2 regions of the Methylobacterium sp. Leaf469 genome follow, and region 1 is predicted to be linked to the other one. Evidence: riboswitches for the same ligand, from Rfam matches in the RefSeq annotation. Region 1 holds a riboswitch; the other holds the start of a gene.
What was found. Region 1 has a riboswitch for thiamine pyrophosphate ahead of thiO (glycine oxidase ThiO). Riboswitches for the same ligand answer to the same signal wherever they lie in the genome.
Positions count from the first base shown of each region.

Region 2: it holds a riboswitch for thiamine pyrophosphate, as region 1 does, so the genes downstream of both, thiC (phosphomethylpyrimidine synthase ThiC) here and thiO (glycine oxidase ThiO) in region 1, are expected to answer to the same signal.

Region 1 covers NZ_LMRE01000045.1:8,116-15,270, reverse strand. Annotated here, with positions in the region: gene rpoD (RNA polymerase sigma factor RpoD) at 1-429, shown strand, start outside; gene ASG60_RS20180 (hypothetical protein) at 533-1,669, opposite strand; gene ASG60_RS20175 (adenylate/guanylate cyclase domain-containing protein) at 1,974-3,224, shown strand; TPP riboswitch at 3,272-3,401, shown strand; gene thiO (glycine oxidase ThiO) at 3,478-4,686, shown strand; gene thiS (sulfur carrier protein ThiS) at 4,683-4,895, shown strand; gene ASG60_RS20160 (thiazole synthase) at 4,900-5,679, shown strand; gene ASG60_RS20155 (thiamine phosphate synthase) at 5,676-6,308, shown strand; gene ASG60_RS20150 (hypothetical protein) at 6,376-7,131, opposite strand.
Region 2 covers NZ_LMRE01000012.1:408,628-415,782, reverse strand. Annotated here, with positions in the region: partial or broken gene ASG60_RS09740 (DMT family transporter) at 1-893, shown strand, start outside; gene ASG60_RS09735 (OFA family MFS transporter) at 1,235-2,899, shown strand; gene thiC (phosphomethylpyrimidine synthase ThiC) at 3,108-5,024, opposite strand; TPP riboswitch at 5,101-5,209, opposite strand; gene ASG60_RS09725 (BA14K family protein) at 5,908-6,627, shown strand; gene ASG60_RS09720 (hypothetical protein) at 6,717-6,971, opposite strand; gene ASG60_RS09715 (site-2 protease family protein) at 7,067-7,155, opposite strand, start outside.

The DNA.
Region 1 (7,155 bases):
CACGAGATCGGCCGCGAGCCGACCCCCGAGGAACTGGCCGAGAAATTGGCCATGCCCCTGGAGAAGGTGCGTAAGGTCCTGAAGATCGCCAAGGAGCCGATCTCCCTCGAAACCCCCATCGGCGACGAGGAGGACAGCCACCTCGGCGACTTCATCGAGGACAAGAACGTCGTCTTGCCCATCGACGCGGCGATCCAGAGCAATCTGCGCGAGACCACGACGCGCGTCCTTGCCTCGCTGACCCCGCGCGAGGAGCGCGTATTGCGCATGCGCTTCGGCATCGGCATGAACACCGACCACACCCTCGAAGAGGTCGGCCAGCAATTCTCGGTGACCCGCGAGCGCATCCGTCAGATCGAGGCGAAGGCCCTGCGCAAGCTCAAGCACCCGAGCCGGTCGCGCAAGCTCCGGAGCTTCCTCGACAACTGAAGTCGTAAAAAGGCGGCCCGGTAGGCCGCCTTTTTCGATTCAATGCATCGCCGTACGTTCAGTCAGCGGCCTTCGGCATGTTGCGCCAAGTCGAACTGTCTCGTCATGCTTTCCGGATGTAACTGATGGCGGCGACCACTCCGCCACGCGGTTCGTTCACCGAGGATTGCAGGAAGTAACCGTCCTTAGTGACTTGCATCGATACTTTCCGGGCATCGTAGAGTCCGCGGAAAACGCTTTCTGGCGTCACGTCGCCGATAACGTCCATGTTTGTTCCATTGTCATTCGTATAGGGGCTCGCGAAGAACAGGGCGATCCGCTTCTTTGTCACCGAGGTGCTGAAAACCATGACGCCCTCGGCGCCGCGTAGCCCGAATTTCTTGTCCGAGAAATAGATCCCGGCGGAAATGAAATTGTCCGGGTCGTCCTTGCCGAAGATGGTGCGATGATTGACCTGCACTTCGGGTGAACTCAAGCCCGACGGATGGTCGGCCATGAAGCTCTTCATGTCGCCATGCGCCATGTAGAGATCGCCTTGGTTGGCACCGGTCAGACCATCGCGCCACTTGTTAACCGTCAGGTTCTCGTCCGTATCGTTCATGACGATTCCGAGGACCTTCTTCGGGTTTTCCAGAAACAGGAACAGGAGCAAACCGACGAGGGCGAAGATGATGACCGAGATGGCAGTCTTCATGCCGAGGCCGGCGATTCCCGCTCGTGCAGCACCGAGGAACGTCGTCCCACCAGCACGATAGGCGTCGATAGCGAGCTTCGTGGCTGCGAGACCGACGCTGAGCACGCCGCCGCCGATGATTTCACCGGCCGCCTGCCCGGGCGTCTTCGCGTTCGAGGCGTTCTCGAACCGCTTCGTCAGCATATAGACATAATCTTTGACGTCGTTCCCCCTGTAACTCAGGATTGTGGGGACGTCCGTGGGTACGATCGTGAAGTTGGGCTCGATGTCCACGTCACTCGCGAGCATCGCGTCCAGGAGCGCGTCTTCGGCTTCGCGGTTGGGGCTGCCCTGATGCCAATCCTCAAGGTAGCCCTCACGCTTCGCCTTATCGAAGATCGCATCGAGCAGTGCCCCGGCGGCACGCTTCTTCTTCTCGGCATATGGGAGATGCGAACGAAGGATAGGTGCGAGGTCGACGTTGAACTGCTTTCGCAGATTGCCGATGACCTCCTCGGCGAACGCAACTTCAGAGAGTTCGAGTAAACGGCTTTCCAAGCGAATCATCACACGCTTCCTTACGTTGAGGTTGCGTTATCGAGATGCAATACAACCTGAGAGAAAACAATCTCAGATTTCATTTCACGTGAGGATTCGACACCGTCGTGATTCGAGGCCTTTCGGGATCGTGCCCATCTCCCCCACCGGAGGTCCTGGGGGAGGCGAGGCGCGGAATTCGAATGGAATTGCAACCGGGGTCCGCAGATTTCACGTTGATCCAACCATCGTTTCCCGGTTGATGGCGGTTCGGAGAGCCGCGCAAAGCGAGCGTCCGGTTGCCGAAGCGCGATCCTTGACCCAACTAGGCCATATGCTCGATCGAGGTCCGCCCCAGTCGCCGCCCACCGCCGAAGCCGACGGATCGGAAGCGAACGACGTTCCGTTCGGCGCCCTGCAGCAATGCGTGGCCCTGCGCGACTGGCTGCTGAGCGAGGGGGCCCGGATGCCCAACGCCGAGGACCTCCTGGCGGGGTTGGCCGAGCGGCTCATCGACCTCGGGGTGCCGGTGGACCGGGCGACCACGGCCATCGACGCCCTGCATTCCGAGTATTCCGGCGTCGGCCGTTTCTGGACCCGCGAATCGGGCTCGACGGTGCGGCTGTTCCCCCATGGCGACGCCTCCGACAAGGCCTACCGCGAGAGCCCGTTCCAGACGGTCCACGAGACCGGGGAGTGGCTGATCCTCGATCTTTCCGAGACGCCGTCCGACGCCTACGCGGTGATCCCCGACCTGAAGGCCGAGGGCTACCGCCACTACATCGTGGCGCCGCTGTTCTTCACCAACGGCACCCGCAACGGCATCACGTTCGCCACACGCAGCGCGGATGGATTTCGCGATGAAGACGTGGCGATCCTGCGCTTCGTCATCCCGACGCTCGCCGCCGTGATGGAGATGCGCAGCATCAACAAGCAGCTCGACCACGTGCTGCGGATCTATGTCGGCGACGAACCGCACAAGGCGATCCTGGCCGGATCGATCCGGCGCGGCCACGTTCAGCGCATCCGCTCGGCGATCCTGTTCGCCGACATGCGCGACTACACCCGCATCTCCGCCGAGATGACCCCGGAAGAAGCGGTGGACCTCCTCAACATCTTCTTCGACTGCCTCGTGCCGGCCATCGAGCGCGAGGGCGGCGAGGTGCTGAAGTACCTCGGCGACGGCCTGCTGGCGATCTTTCGCGAACGGGGCGACGACCTCGGCGGGGCGGCCAAGGGGGCGTTGACGGCGGCCCAGAGCGCGCTCGCGGCCCTCGACGAGGCCAACGGTCTCGGGCGCTTCGCCCAGCCCGTGGCGGCCGGCATCGCGCTCCATCACGGCGAGGCCGCCTACGGCAATGTCGGCTCGGGCGCGCGCCTCGACTTCACGGTCATCGGCCGCGATGTCAACCTCGCGAGCCGCCTCGCCCGCCTCAACAGGACGCTCGGCGAGCCCCTGCTGATGTCCAAGCCCTTCGTGGATTTCCTCTGGGGCGATCCGGTCTCCCTCGGCACCCACGCCCTCGACGGGTTCGCCGAGCCCATGGGGGTGTTCCGTCCCGGACGGCCGGCCGCGACGGTGTGACGAGGCGCGCGGGGTGTTGACCGGAGGGCCGTCCCGGCCCACATCGGTGGTGTTCCAGGGAGATCCCCGGCAAGGGGCTGAGAAACCGATGAGCGGCCTGCGTGCGGGCGGCGGCGCGGAAATCCTTCGAACCTGAACCGGTTCATACCGGCGTAGGGATTGGACCGCCGTGTTTGCCCGCCCGAGTTCGGCGGGCTCCGCTCAGAAGCGCACCGGCCCCACACCCCCTGCGTCCGTCGCGGAGGTTGTCCAGGTGATCGTTCCCAGCCGACCCATCGATCTCAGGCGCTCACCCGCCGCCGCCCGGGCGCAATCCGCCCTGCCGGCCCGCTGCGATGTCGCCATCGTCGGCGGCGGCCTCATCGGCCTGTCCATCGCCTGGCGCCTCGCGGAACGCGGACGCGCCGTCACCGTCGTCGAGCGCGAGACCGTCGGCGCGGGGGCGAGCCTCGCCGCCACCGGCATGCTGGCGCCGGCCGCCGAGCACGAACCCGGCTCCGACCCGCTGCTGCCCTTGGCCCTGGAGAGCCTGTCGCGCTGGCCGGGGTTTCGCGACGCCCTGCAGGCGGCGTCGGGCGTCGACATCGACTACCGGGAGGAGGGCACCCTGGTGCTCGCCATCGGCCGCGACGAGGTCGAGCGCCTGCGCTTTCGCCACGACCTGCAGGTCCGCTCGGGCCTCGAGGCCACGTGGCTGTCCGGGCCGCAGGTGAGGGCCCGCGAGCCGGCCCTGCGCCCGGCCGTCACCGCCGGCCTCTACTGTCCCCACGATCATCAGGTCGATCCGAGCCGGGTCATGGCCGCCCTGGTGCGGGCCTGCACGGCCGCGGGCGTCACCATCGTGGAGAATTGCTCCGTCGAAGCCCTGGACTGGGCGGGCGACCGGGTCACGGGGCTCCTGACCGGCCAGGGCCGGCTCGCGGCCGAGACCGTGATCCTCGCCGCCGGCGCCTGGAGCGGGCAGACCGGGCTGCTCCCCGATGCCCTGGCCCTGCCGGTGCGTCCCCTGAAGGGCCAGTCGCTGGCGCTGCGCACCACCGCCCGCACCGGAACCCTCACCCATATGGTATGGACCGAGCAGATCCACATGGCCCCGAAGAGCGACGGCCACCTCATCGTCGGGGCGACGGTGGAGGATTGCGGCTTCACCCCCGGCGTCACGGCGGGCGGCCTCTACGCCCTGTTGGAAGGGGCGCGCCGCGTCCTGCCCGGCATCGAGGAGATGGCCGTCGAGGCCGTGTGGAGCGGCTACCGCCCGACCTCCGACGACGACGCGCCGATCATCGACACCCTGGCCCCCGGCCTCGTCGCGGCAACGGGCCACCACCGCAACGGCTACCTCCTGGCGCCCGCCACCGCCGACGCCGTCGCGGCCCTGCTGACGGACGGCGCCGTGCCGGACTACGCCAGCGCCTTCGGCCGCGCCCGCTTCGCCCCGGCCGAGACGAGGGCGCGCGCATGAAACTCATCCTCAACGGCCGGCCCCACGAGAGCGCGGCGCGCGACCTCGACGCCCTGTTCCGGATCGAGGCCGAGGAGACCGGGATCGAAAGCCCACAGGGCATCGCCATCGCCCTCAACGGCGCGGTTATCCGCCGCCGGGACTGGGAAACGACGCAACTCGAAGAGGGCGACCGCGTCGAGATCGTCCGCGCCATGCAGGGAGGCTGAAACCATGACCGAACCCCACGACGATCCCCTCGTCATCGCCGGCATCACCCTGGGCTCGCGCCTGTTCATCGGTACGGCGAGCTATCCCACCCAATCCATCATGGCCGAATCCGTGGCGGCGTCGGGCGCCGAGGTGGTGACCGCCTCAATCCGCCGGGTCTCGCTCCAGGGCCACGGCTCGGACACGGTCAGCAAGCTCAAGGGCTACCGCTTCCTGCCCAACACCGCCGGCTGCGAGACGGCGCGCGACGCGATCATGACCGCCGAACTCGCCCGCGAGGCCCTCGACACGACGTGGATCAAGGTCGAGGTCATCGGCGACCGCGAGACCCTGTACCCGGACGTCGCCGAATTGCTGGAGGCCTGCCGCCACCTCGTGGAGGACGGCTTCACCGTGCTGCCCTATTGCAACGACGATCCGGTGGTGTGCCAGCGCCTGGCCGACATCGGCTGCGCCGCCGTGATGCCCATGGGCTCGCTCATCGGCTCCGGCATGGGTGTGGCGAACCCGGCCAACCTCGAACTGATCTGTCGGCGCTCGCCCGTGCCCGTCATCGTCGATGCCGGCATCGGCACGGCGTCGGACGCCGTCATCGCCATGGAGCTCGGGGCCGCCGGCTGCCTCCTCAACACGGCGGTGGCGAAGGCCGACGATCCCGTGCGCATGGCCCGCGCCATGGGCCACGCCGTCGCGGCCGGCCGCCTCGCGCACCGCGCCGGCCGCATTCCTCGGCGCGGCCGGGCCGAACCGTCGAGCCCGCAGCTCGGCCTCGTCGGCTCGTGAGGGCGCCGCCGTCGCCGCTCCTCGTGGTGACGGACCGGACCCTGGTCCCCGGTGGGGAGCAGGACCTCGTCGCCCGGATCGACGCGCTCCTCGCGGGCGGCGCCCGCTGGGTCTGGTTTCGCGAGCGCGACCTGGCGCCGGCCCCGCGCGAAACCCTGGCGCGCGCGCTGCTGGAGCGGGTGCGCGCCTGGGGCGGTGTCCTGAGCATCGGCGCAAGCGCGGCCTTCGCGGCGGATCTCGGGGCGGACGGCGTCCACCTGCCCGGCGGGGCGACACCGGCCGATTTCGCGGCGGCGCGGGGTCGGTTGCCCGACGGCTTGATCGGAGTCTCGGCCCATTCGATCGGGGAGGTCGAGGCGGCCGCGCGGCATGGCGCGGACTACGCCACCCTGAGCCCGATCTTCGCGACATCGAGCAAGCCCGGCTACGGCCCGGCCCTGGGGCCGGAGGCCATGCGGGCGGCGAAAGCGTGCGGGCTGCCGGTCATCGCCCTCGGGGGTATCATGGGCGAGAGGGTCAGGCCCTGCCGGGCGGCAGGGGCCGCCGGGATCGCCGTCATGGGCGGCCTGATGCGCAGCCGCGACCCGGCGGGCGACGTGGGCGCTTTGCTCGGAGCCTGGAAGACCTGACGCGTCGGGGAGCGTCTCCCACCCCCTCGTGGGGGAGGGCCGAACGCGATGCGAAACTCGAAAAAATCTACTTCGGGTCGGCGGCCGGGCCGTAGGGCGGACGCGGGATCGCCCGGTGAGCGGCGCGCAGGGCCGCCGACCAGCGTTCGCGCAGATCGTGGAAGTAGCCTTCGCCCGCCTCGATGCGGTGGTTGACCTCGAGGGTGAGGGCGTCGCGGCGGACCAGGGCGATGTCGATGGGCAGGCCGACGCCGAGGTTGGACCGCATGGTCGAATCCATCGAGACGAGGCCGACCTTGAGGGCGTCGTAAAGATCGGTCTCGTATTTCACCGCCCGGTCGAGGATCGGCTTGCCGTACTTGTGCTCGCCGATCTGCAGGAACGGCGCGTCGCCGCTGCATTCGATGAAATTGCCGGCGGCGTAGATGAGGTACAGCTTCATCGGGTCGGTGCCGATCTGGCCGCCGAACAGCAGCGAAACGGAGAAGCGCAGGTTCGCCGCCTCGAACCCGGCCTTCTCGATCTCGCGCACCCGGCGGATGGCGCGGCCGACGAGCTGGGCGGCCTGGAACATGGTCGGTGCCTCGACGAGCTTCATCTTGGCCTCGCCGGCATCGCCCTCGACGCCCTCGGAGAGCAGGCTCAGGACCGACTGGGTGATGGAGAGGTTGCCGGCGGACGCCAGCATCATCACCCGCTCGCCCGGCACGTTGAAGTGGTGGAGCTTGCGGTAGGTGGAGATGTCGTCGAGGCCCGCGTTGGTGCGGGTATCGGCGATCATCACCAAGCCGTCCTCGACCAGGACACCGACGCAGTAGGTCATCGTTTCAGCTTTCTTCGTGCCCGA
Region 2 (7,155 bases), on a different contig from region 1:
GCTCTGGGGCGGATCGTTCTTCTTTACGCAGGTGGCGCTCGAAGCCCTGCCGCCCGTCACCCTCGTCACCCTGCGCGTCGGCCTCGCCGCGCTGATCCTGAACGCCGTCGTGCCTCTCTCGGGCCTCGCAATGCCGCGCGGAGCCCGGGTTTGGTCCGCCTTTCTCGGCATGGGCCTCCTCAACAACGCCGTTCCCTTCTGCCTCATCGTGTGGGGCCAGACCCACATCGCCTCCGGGCTCGCCGCGATCCTGAATGCGACCACGCCGCTGTTCACCGTCGTCGCGGCCCATTTCCTCACCGCCGACGAGCGGATGACCGGCAGCCGGATGGCGGGGGGGGCTCGTCGGCCTCGCCGGCGTTGCCGTGATGGTCGGACCGGCCGTCCTCGCCGGCCTCGGGGCCGACCTCCTGGCACAAGTCGCGGTCCTCGGCGCGGCCCTGTCCTACGCCTGCGCCGGCCTCTTCGGGCGACGTTTCCGGCGGATGGGCATTCCGCCCCTCGCGACGGCCGCCGGGCAGGTCTCCGCCTCTACGCTCATCCTCGTGCCCATCGCCCTCGTAGTGGATCGGCCGTGGACCCTGCCGATGCCGGGTGCGGCAGTGGTGGGCGCGGTTGTAGGCATCGCGGCCCTGTCGACGGCCCTCGCCTACGTGCTGTATTTTCGAATCCTGGCGACGGCGGGGGCGACGAACCTCCTCCTCGTGACCTTCCTCATTCCGGTCTCGGCCATCCTCCTGGGTGCCGTCGTGCTGGGTGAGCGCCTCGATCCGCGGCACATCGTCGGCATGGCACTGATCGGTTGCGGACTCGCGGCCATCGACGGACGCCTCCGGGCCTTCGGCCGGACGCGGCGCCGCCTTCCGCCCGAGATCCAGGGGCGGGACATCTGAACGGCGTGCCGGTGCCCGCTCGCGGATGGTCGTGAGCGGGCGGAGGGGGATGCTCGCGCGAATCCCTATCCACCGCCCGGGAGCGGATCGACCCGAACGCCCCGCACCGGGCCACTCTTGCCGTCTTCGAAACGCTGCCGGCGCGACGGGGCTAGGAGGAGATCACCCCCGTCGACGATGGTCCCAGATCGACGATGCGGCGCGACAGGGCGCCGGCATAACGGAGGTGGACATCCTTTTCGGGCGCCTCAATAAGAAGCGATTGTCCAGTGGACGCGGTGTTTGACCTGCGCCGATCCCATGAGCACGGGTCCATTCGGCAGGTCAGGGGAGAAGCCTGAATGACCGTTCGTGTCGATGTCGCGCCCGCGATGGATGAAGGCTCGCCACGTTGGCTCTCGCGGGAGAGGATCGTCGCCAAGGCCGGCTTCAACCGTTGGCTGGTTCCGCCAGCGGCGCTCGCCATCCATCTCTGCATCGGAATGTCCTACGGACTGTCGGTGTTCTGGCTGCCGTTGTCGCGGGCCCTGAGCGTCGGGCAACCGGCGCCGGCCGCCTGTCCCGACATGGACCTCGCCACGGCCCTGTTCACGACAGCCTGCGACTGGCGCGTCAGCGACCTCGTCATCGTCTTCTCCACCGGCATCGTCATGCTCGGCCTGTCGGCGGCGGTGTTCGGCGGCTGGCTCAAGCGCGCCGGCCCGCGCAAGGCCGGCCTCGCGGCGGCCGCGTGCTGGGGCGGCGGCTTCCTGATCGGTGCCCTCGGCGTCTACCTGCACCAACTCTGGCTGATCTGGCTCGGCATGGGGCTGATCGGCGGCCTCGGCCTCGGCCTCGGCTACATCTCTCCGGTCTCGACCCTGGTGAAGTGGTTCCCCGACCGGCGCGGCATGGCCACCGGCATGGCCATCATGGGCTTCGGCGGCGGCGCCATGATCGGCTCTCCCCTCGCCACCCTGCTCATCAACACCTTCAAGACCCCGTCGTCGGTCGGCGTCTGGCAGACCCTGGCGGTGATGGGCGGCCTGTACATCCTGGCGATGCTCTGCGGCGCCTTCGGCTATCGCGTGCCCCCCGCCGGCTGGCAGCCCGAGGGCTGGACCGCACCAGCCTCGAAGAGCGCGATGATCACCTCCGGCCACGTTCACCTCGACCGGGCGCACAGGACCCCGCAATTCTGGCTGCTCTGGGCCGTGCTCTGCCTCAACGTCTCGGCGGGCATCGGCGTGCTCGCGCTCGCTTCGCCGATGCTTCAGGAGATCTTCGGCGGCGCGCTCATCGGGCAGCCGGACCTCGGCTTCGGCCAGCTCGATCCCGGCCAGAAGACCCAGATCGCCGCCGTGGCGGCCGGGTTCGTCGGAATGCTATCTCTGTTCAACATCCTCGGCCGCTTCTTCTGGGCCTCGATGTCCGACAGGATCGGGCGTAAGGTCACCTACGCGACCTTCTTCGCCCTGGGCTGCGTGCTCTACGCGGCGGCGCCCTGGGCCGCCGGCATCGGCTCAAAAGCGCTGTTCGTGGCGTTCTTCTGCGTGATCCTGTCGATGTACGGGGGCGGGTTCGCCACCATCCCGGCCTACCTTGCCGATGTCTTCGGCACGCAGTTCGTAGGGGCCATCCACGGGCGGCTCCTCACCGCCTGGTCCACGGCGGGCGTGGTCGGTCCGCTCGTGGTGACGGCGATCCGCCAGGCGCAGGTGGATGCCGGTATCCAGGGCGCCGAACTCTACACCCGAACGATGTACATCCTCGCGGCCTTCCTGGGGGCGGGCTTCGTCGCCAACCTCCTGGTCCGTCCCCTGGCCGCACGCTGGTTCATGACGGAAGCGGAACTCACCGCCGTGACCAAAGGCGGCGTCGGCGTGGGGGCGGCTGGAGCCGGTGAACGCGGGATCGGTCGCGGAGGCCTGACCCTCGGCGCCCTGTTGGCGTGGCTCGCTGTCGGCGTTCCCATCGCCTGGGGTATCTGGACCACTCTGACGAAAGCCCTGATTCTCTTCGGCTGAAACGCGAGACGGGCAATTCGACGAGCCTCGGCTTCGCGACATGGGACCGGATGCGGATCCCATGTCCGCATCCGTCCGTCATCGAACGTCGATGTCGGCGCATCGGGCTGGAACAGGAGTGCGCCCTCTCCCCGCGGGTGGAAAGAGGGCACGCACCTCGTCATCGCACGGGCCCGGCCGAGGCCGGACCCGAGGGGGCTCGTCCGTTCTACTCCGCCGCGTCCACGTAGAGCTTGCCGCCCTCGGCCTGGAACTCGGCGGATTTCGCCGCCATGCCGGCCTCGCGTTCGGCCTGGCTCATGGGGGTGGCCTCGCCGAGAACCTGGCCCGCCGCCTCCATGGCGAGCACCTCGGCGCGGAGATCCTGCGTGATCTTCATCGAGCAGAATTTCGGGCCGCACATGGAGCAGAAGTGCGCCACCTTGTGGGCGTCCTTCGGCATGGTCTCGTCGTGGTAGGCGCGCGCCGTGTCGGGATCGAGGGAGAGGTTGAACTGGTCCTCCCAGCGAAAGTCGAACCGGGCGCGGGAGAGGGCGTCGTCCCGCAGTTGCGCCGCCGGATGGCCCTTGGCGAGGTCGGCGGCGTGGGCGGCGATCTTGTAGGTGATCACGCCTTCCTTCACGTCGTCGCGGTTGGGCAGGCCGAGATGCTCCTTCGGCGTGACGTAGCAGAGCATGGCGCAGCCGAACCAGCCGATCATGGCCGCCCCGATGCCCGACGTGATGTGGTCGTAGCCGGGCGCGATGTCGGTGGTCAGGGGCCCGAGGGTGTAGAACGGCGCCTCGCCGCACTCCTCCAGCTGCTTTTCCATGTTCACCTTGATCTTGTGCATCGGCACGTGGCCGGGGCCCTCGATCATGGTCTGGCAGCCCTTGTCCCAGGCGATCTTCGTCAACTCGCCCAGCGTCTCGAGTTCCGCGAACTGGGCCGCGTCGTTTGCGTCGGCGATGGAGCCGGGGCGCAGGCCGTCGCCCAGCGAGAACGACACGTCGTAGGCCCGCATGATGTCGCAGATCTCGTCGAAGCGCTCGTAGAGGAACGATTCGCGGTGCCCGGCGAGGCACCAGCGCGCCATGATGGAGCCGCCGCGCGAGACGATGCCGGTGACGCGCCGCGCGGTGAGCGGCACGTGGGCGAGGCGCACCCCGGCGTGGATGGTGAAGTAGTCGATGCCCTGCTCGGCCTGCTCGATGAGGGTATCCTTGAACACCTCCCAGTCGAGTTTCAGCGGATCGCCCCCGACCTTCTCCAGGGCCTGGTAGATCGGCACCGTGCCGATCGGGACCGGCGAGTTGCGCACGATCCACGAGCGGATGTTGTGGATGTTGCGGCCGGTGGAGAGGTCCATCACCGTGTCGGCGCCCCAGCGGGTCGCCCAGACCAGCTTCTCGACCTCTTCCGCCGCCGACGAGGTCACGGCCGAGTTGCCGATGTTGGCGTTGATCTTGACGAGGAAGTTCCGGCCGATGGCCATCGGCTCCACCTCGGGGTGGTTGATGTTGGCCGGGATGATGGCCCGGCCGCGCGCGATCTCTTCGCGGACGAATTCGGGGGTGATGAAGGCCGGCAGCGCCGCGCCGAAGCTGTTGCCGTCATTGAGCGCGGCCTGCGCGCCCTCCAGCATCGTCTCGCGGGCGAGGTTCTCACGGTGGGCGACGTAGATCATCTCTTCCGTGATGATCCCGGCCTTCGCGAACTCGTACTGCGTCACCATCTGGCCGGGGCCGGCCTTGCGGATGAGGCGCTGCGCCGGACACGGGGCCACGAGCTTGTCCTCGGGCACGAAGCCGTTGTCCTCGGGCTTGACCGCGCGCGGCGTCACCGTGGCGTAGCCGCGCTTGGCGATCCACGGATCGCGGATCAGCGGCAGGCCGGCGTTGAGGTCGATGTTGGCGTCCGTCTGCGTGTAGGGGCCCGACGGATCGTAGACCCGCACGGGGGCCTCCTTCGGGTCGCTCAGGGTCACCTCGCGGAACGGCACCCGGATGTCGTCATGCCCGGCCACCGCCGCGTAGACCTTGTGCGACCCCATGATCGGGCCAGTGGTCACCGCCTGGGGCGAGCCTTTGGGAAGACCTTGCGGAAGATCGTGGGGGAGATCCTGGGGCAAAACGGGCTTGTTCATCGGGCGTGCTCCTGGCGTGGGAGGCGACCCGGATTCGTCAGGAACAGCATTGGGTGGGGGACACCACGCAATGGCGCGGCGAAAGCATTCCCGTCCCTCCGCCGGTACGAACCGGATCAGGTTCAAGGGTCAGGGCGTCGCGCCCAATCTCAGCTCCCGGTCTCGGAGCCCCCCTCGGAATCGTTCCAAGTTCGACGCCTGCGCCCGATTTGTCAATCGCCGCAGCCGTACACGGGCGTTTCCGCCGAAAGTCCCGCCACGGTCGGTCCGCCGAGTCCTGCGACTCGGCGGCGTCGTCAAAGTCGGTTCGGCGCGGCTGTCGCGCCCATGGTGTTCAGCACTTGCTTCGGCAGAAGTCGCCGGCCTGCTGCGCCGCGATCAGGCATACCTGCTTCCCGGTCGGGTTCGGGATGGCGTTGCACGCCGCTTCGGCCAGGCCCTGGGCGGCATTGCAGGCCAGCGTACAGAAGATCGAATCGAGCTGCTGCGCATCGGCGGTCTGCGTCTTGTCTCCGACGATATTGTGATCCTGCTTGAAGATCTGAGTGATGATCGTACGAATCTTGTCCCGCTCTTCGCCCGTCAGGCCGTTCCAGTCGGAATCATTGACTTCGATGTCCTTGTGATCCCGGTCTCTGCGGCCGGTCCACCCAAGAAATATATAACTTAAGGTTTATCAATCCATCTATTATAAACCCAAGGTAGCATTTTCGTGAGCGGAGTTCCATTGGGACCCCAGGGTCAGCCCAGACCCCGTCCGGGACCGAGCCGTCGACGGATGGAACGAACGCCAAGGTCACGGTTCGAACCTTGCGTTGACGGCAGCGTTGATCCTCCAAACGCGCCTCCGTTCCGGACCGGCGCTGCAACGCGGATCATCACCATGAATCGCATTCTCCTCGCATCGGCCGCCATGGTCGGGGCTCTCATTCTCATTCCCGCCCAGGCCGACGCGCGCGGCGGGGGCGGATTTCGCGGCGGCGGTGGCCATATGGGCGGCTTCGACGGGGGCGGCCGTGGCTTCGGCGGCGGCGGCTTCGCGGGCGTTGGTGGGTTCCGCGGCGGCATGATGGGCGGTGGGCGCGGCGGCTTCGGCGGCCAGGGCCTAGCCGGGCGCGGGTTCGGCGGCGGTCAGGGCTTCGCGGGGCGCGGCTTCGGCGGCGGCCGTGGTCTCGGCGCGACGGCGGCCGGGTTCGGCGGCGGCGCGGCGCTTGGCGGGTATCGTGGCGGCGTCGGCGGGTTCAACCGGGGCGGCTACCGCGGCGGGTTCGCCGATTACCGGAGCGGGCGCGGCTACGGCTACCGCCGCGGCTACGGCGGCCTCGGCCTCGGCGTCGGCCTGGGGCTCGCCGGTGCGGGAATCGGTTACGGCCTCGGCAGCGGCTTCTATGGCGACGATTACTACGGCGGCGGCTACGCCCCGGCCTATTACGGCGGTGGCTACGGTGCCTATGACGGCGGCTATGCGCCGGCCGGCTACGCCGTCGAGACAGAAGTCGCCCCTCAGCGGGACGACGCCTACTGCGTCCGTCGCTTCCGGTCCTACGACCGCCAGTCGGGCACCTATCTCGGCAATGACGGCCAGCGTCACGCCTGCCCGTAGGTGACGCACGATCGAACGAAGAAAGCCCCGGCGCTCACCGCGCCGGGGCTTTCTTCGTTTCAGAAGCCCGCGTTTCAGGAACCCGCGTTTCAGGAGCCCTGGAGACTTTCCGCGAAATCGTCCGGCACCTCGCCGAACTGGGCCAGGATGGCGGCGCTCTCGAGTTCGCCGGTCTCGTCGTCGGCCACCACCCGAATGGCGGCCGTGCCGGGGAAGCGCCCCGCCATGGCCTCCGCCTTCTTGAGGGCGCCGCTCTCCGTGGGCGCCACCTCGCGGTCGCCCGGCACGAGGCGCTTGCGCTTGATCACGAAGGTCTGGACCAGGAACGTCGTCTTGAGGGCCATCACGGTCTCCACCGGGCGGGATCGCCTCCGGACAGGGACGCCGCCTTAGCACGAAACCCGCGCGCGCGCGGCACGCGGACGGTGGTGGGCCCGCCTCACCACAGGCGGATCAGGCGGTATCCCGCCACCACGTCGGCGGGGTCGACGCCCATCAGGGTGGTGAGCCGCAGGCTCGTCCGGAACA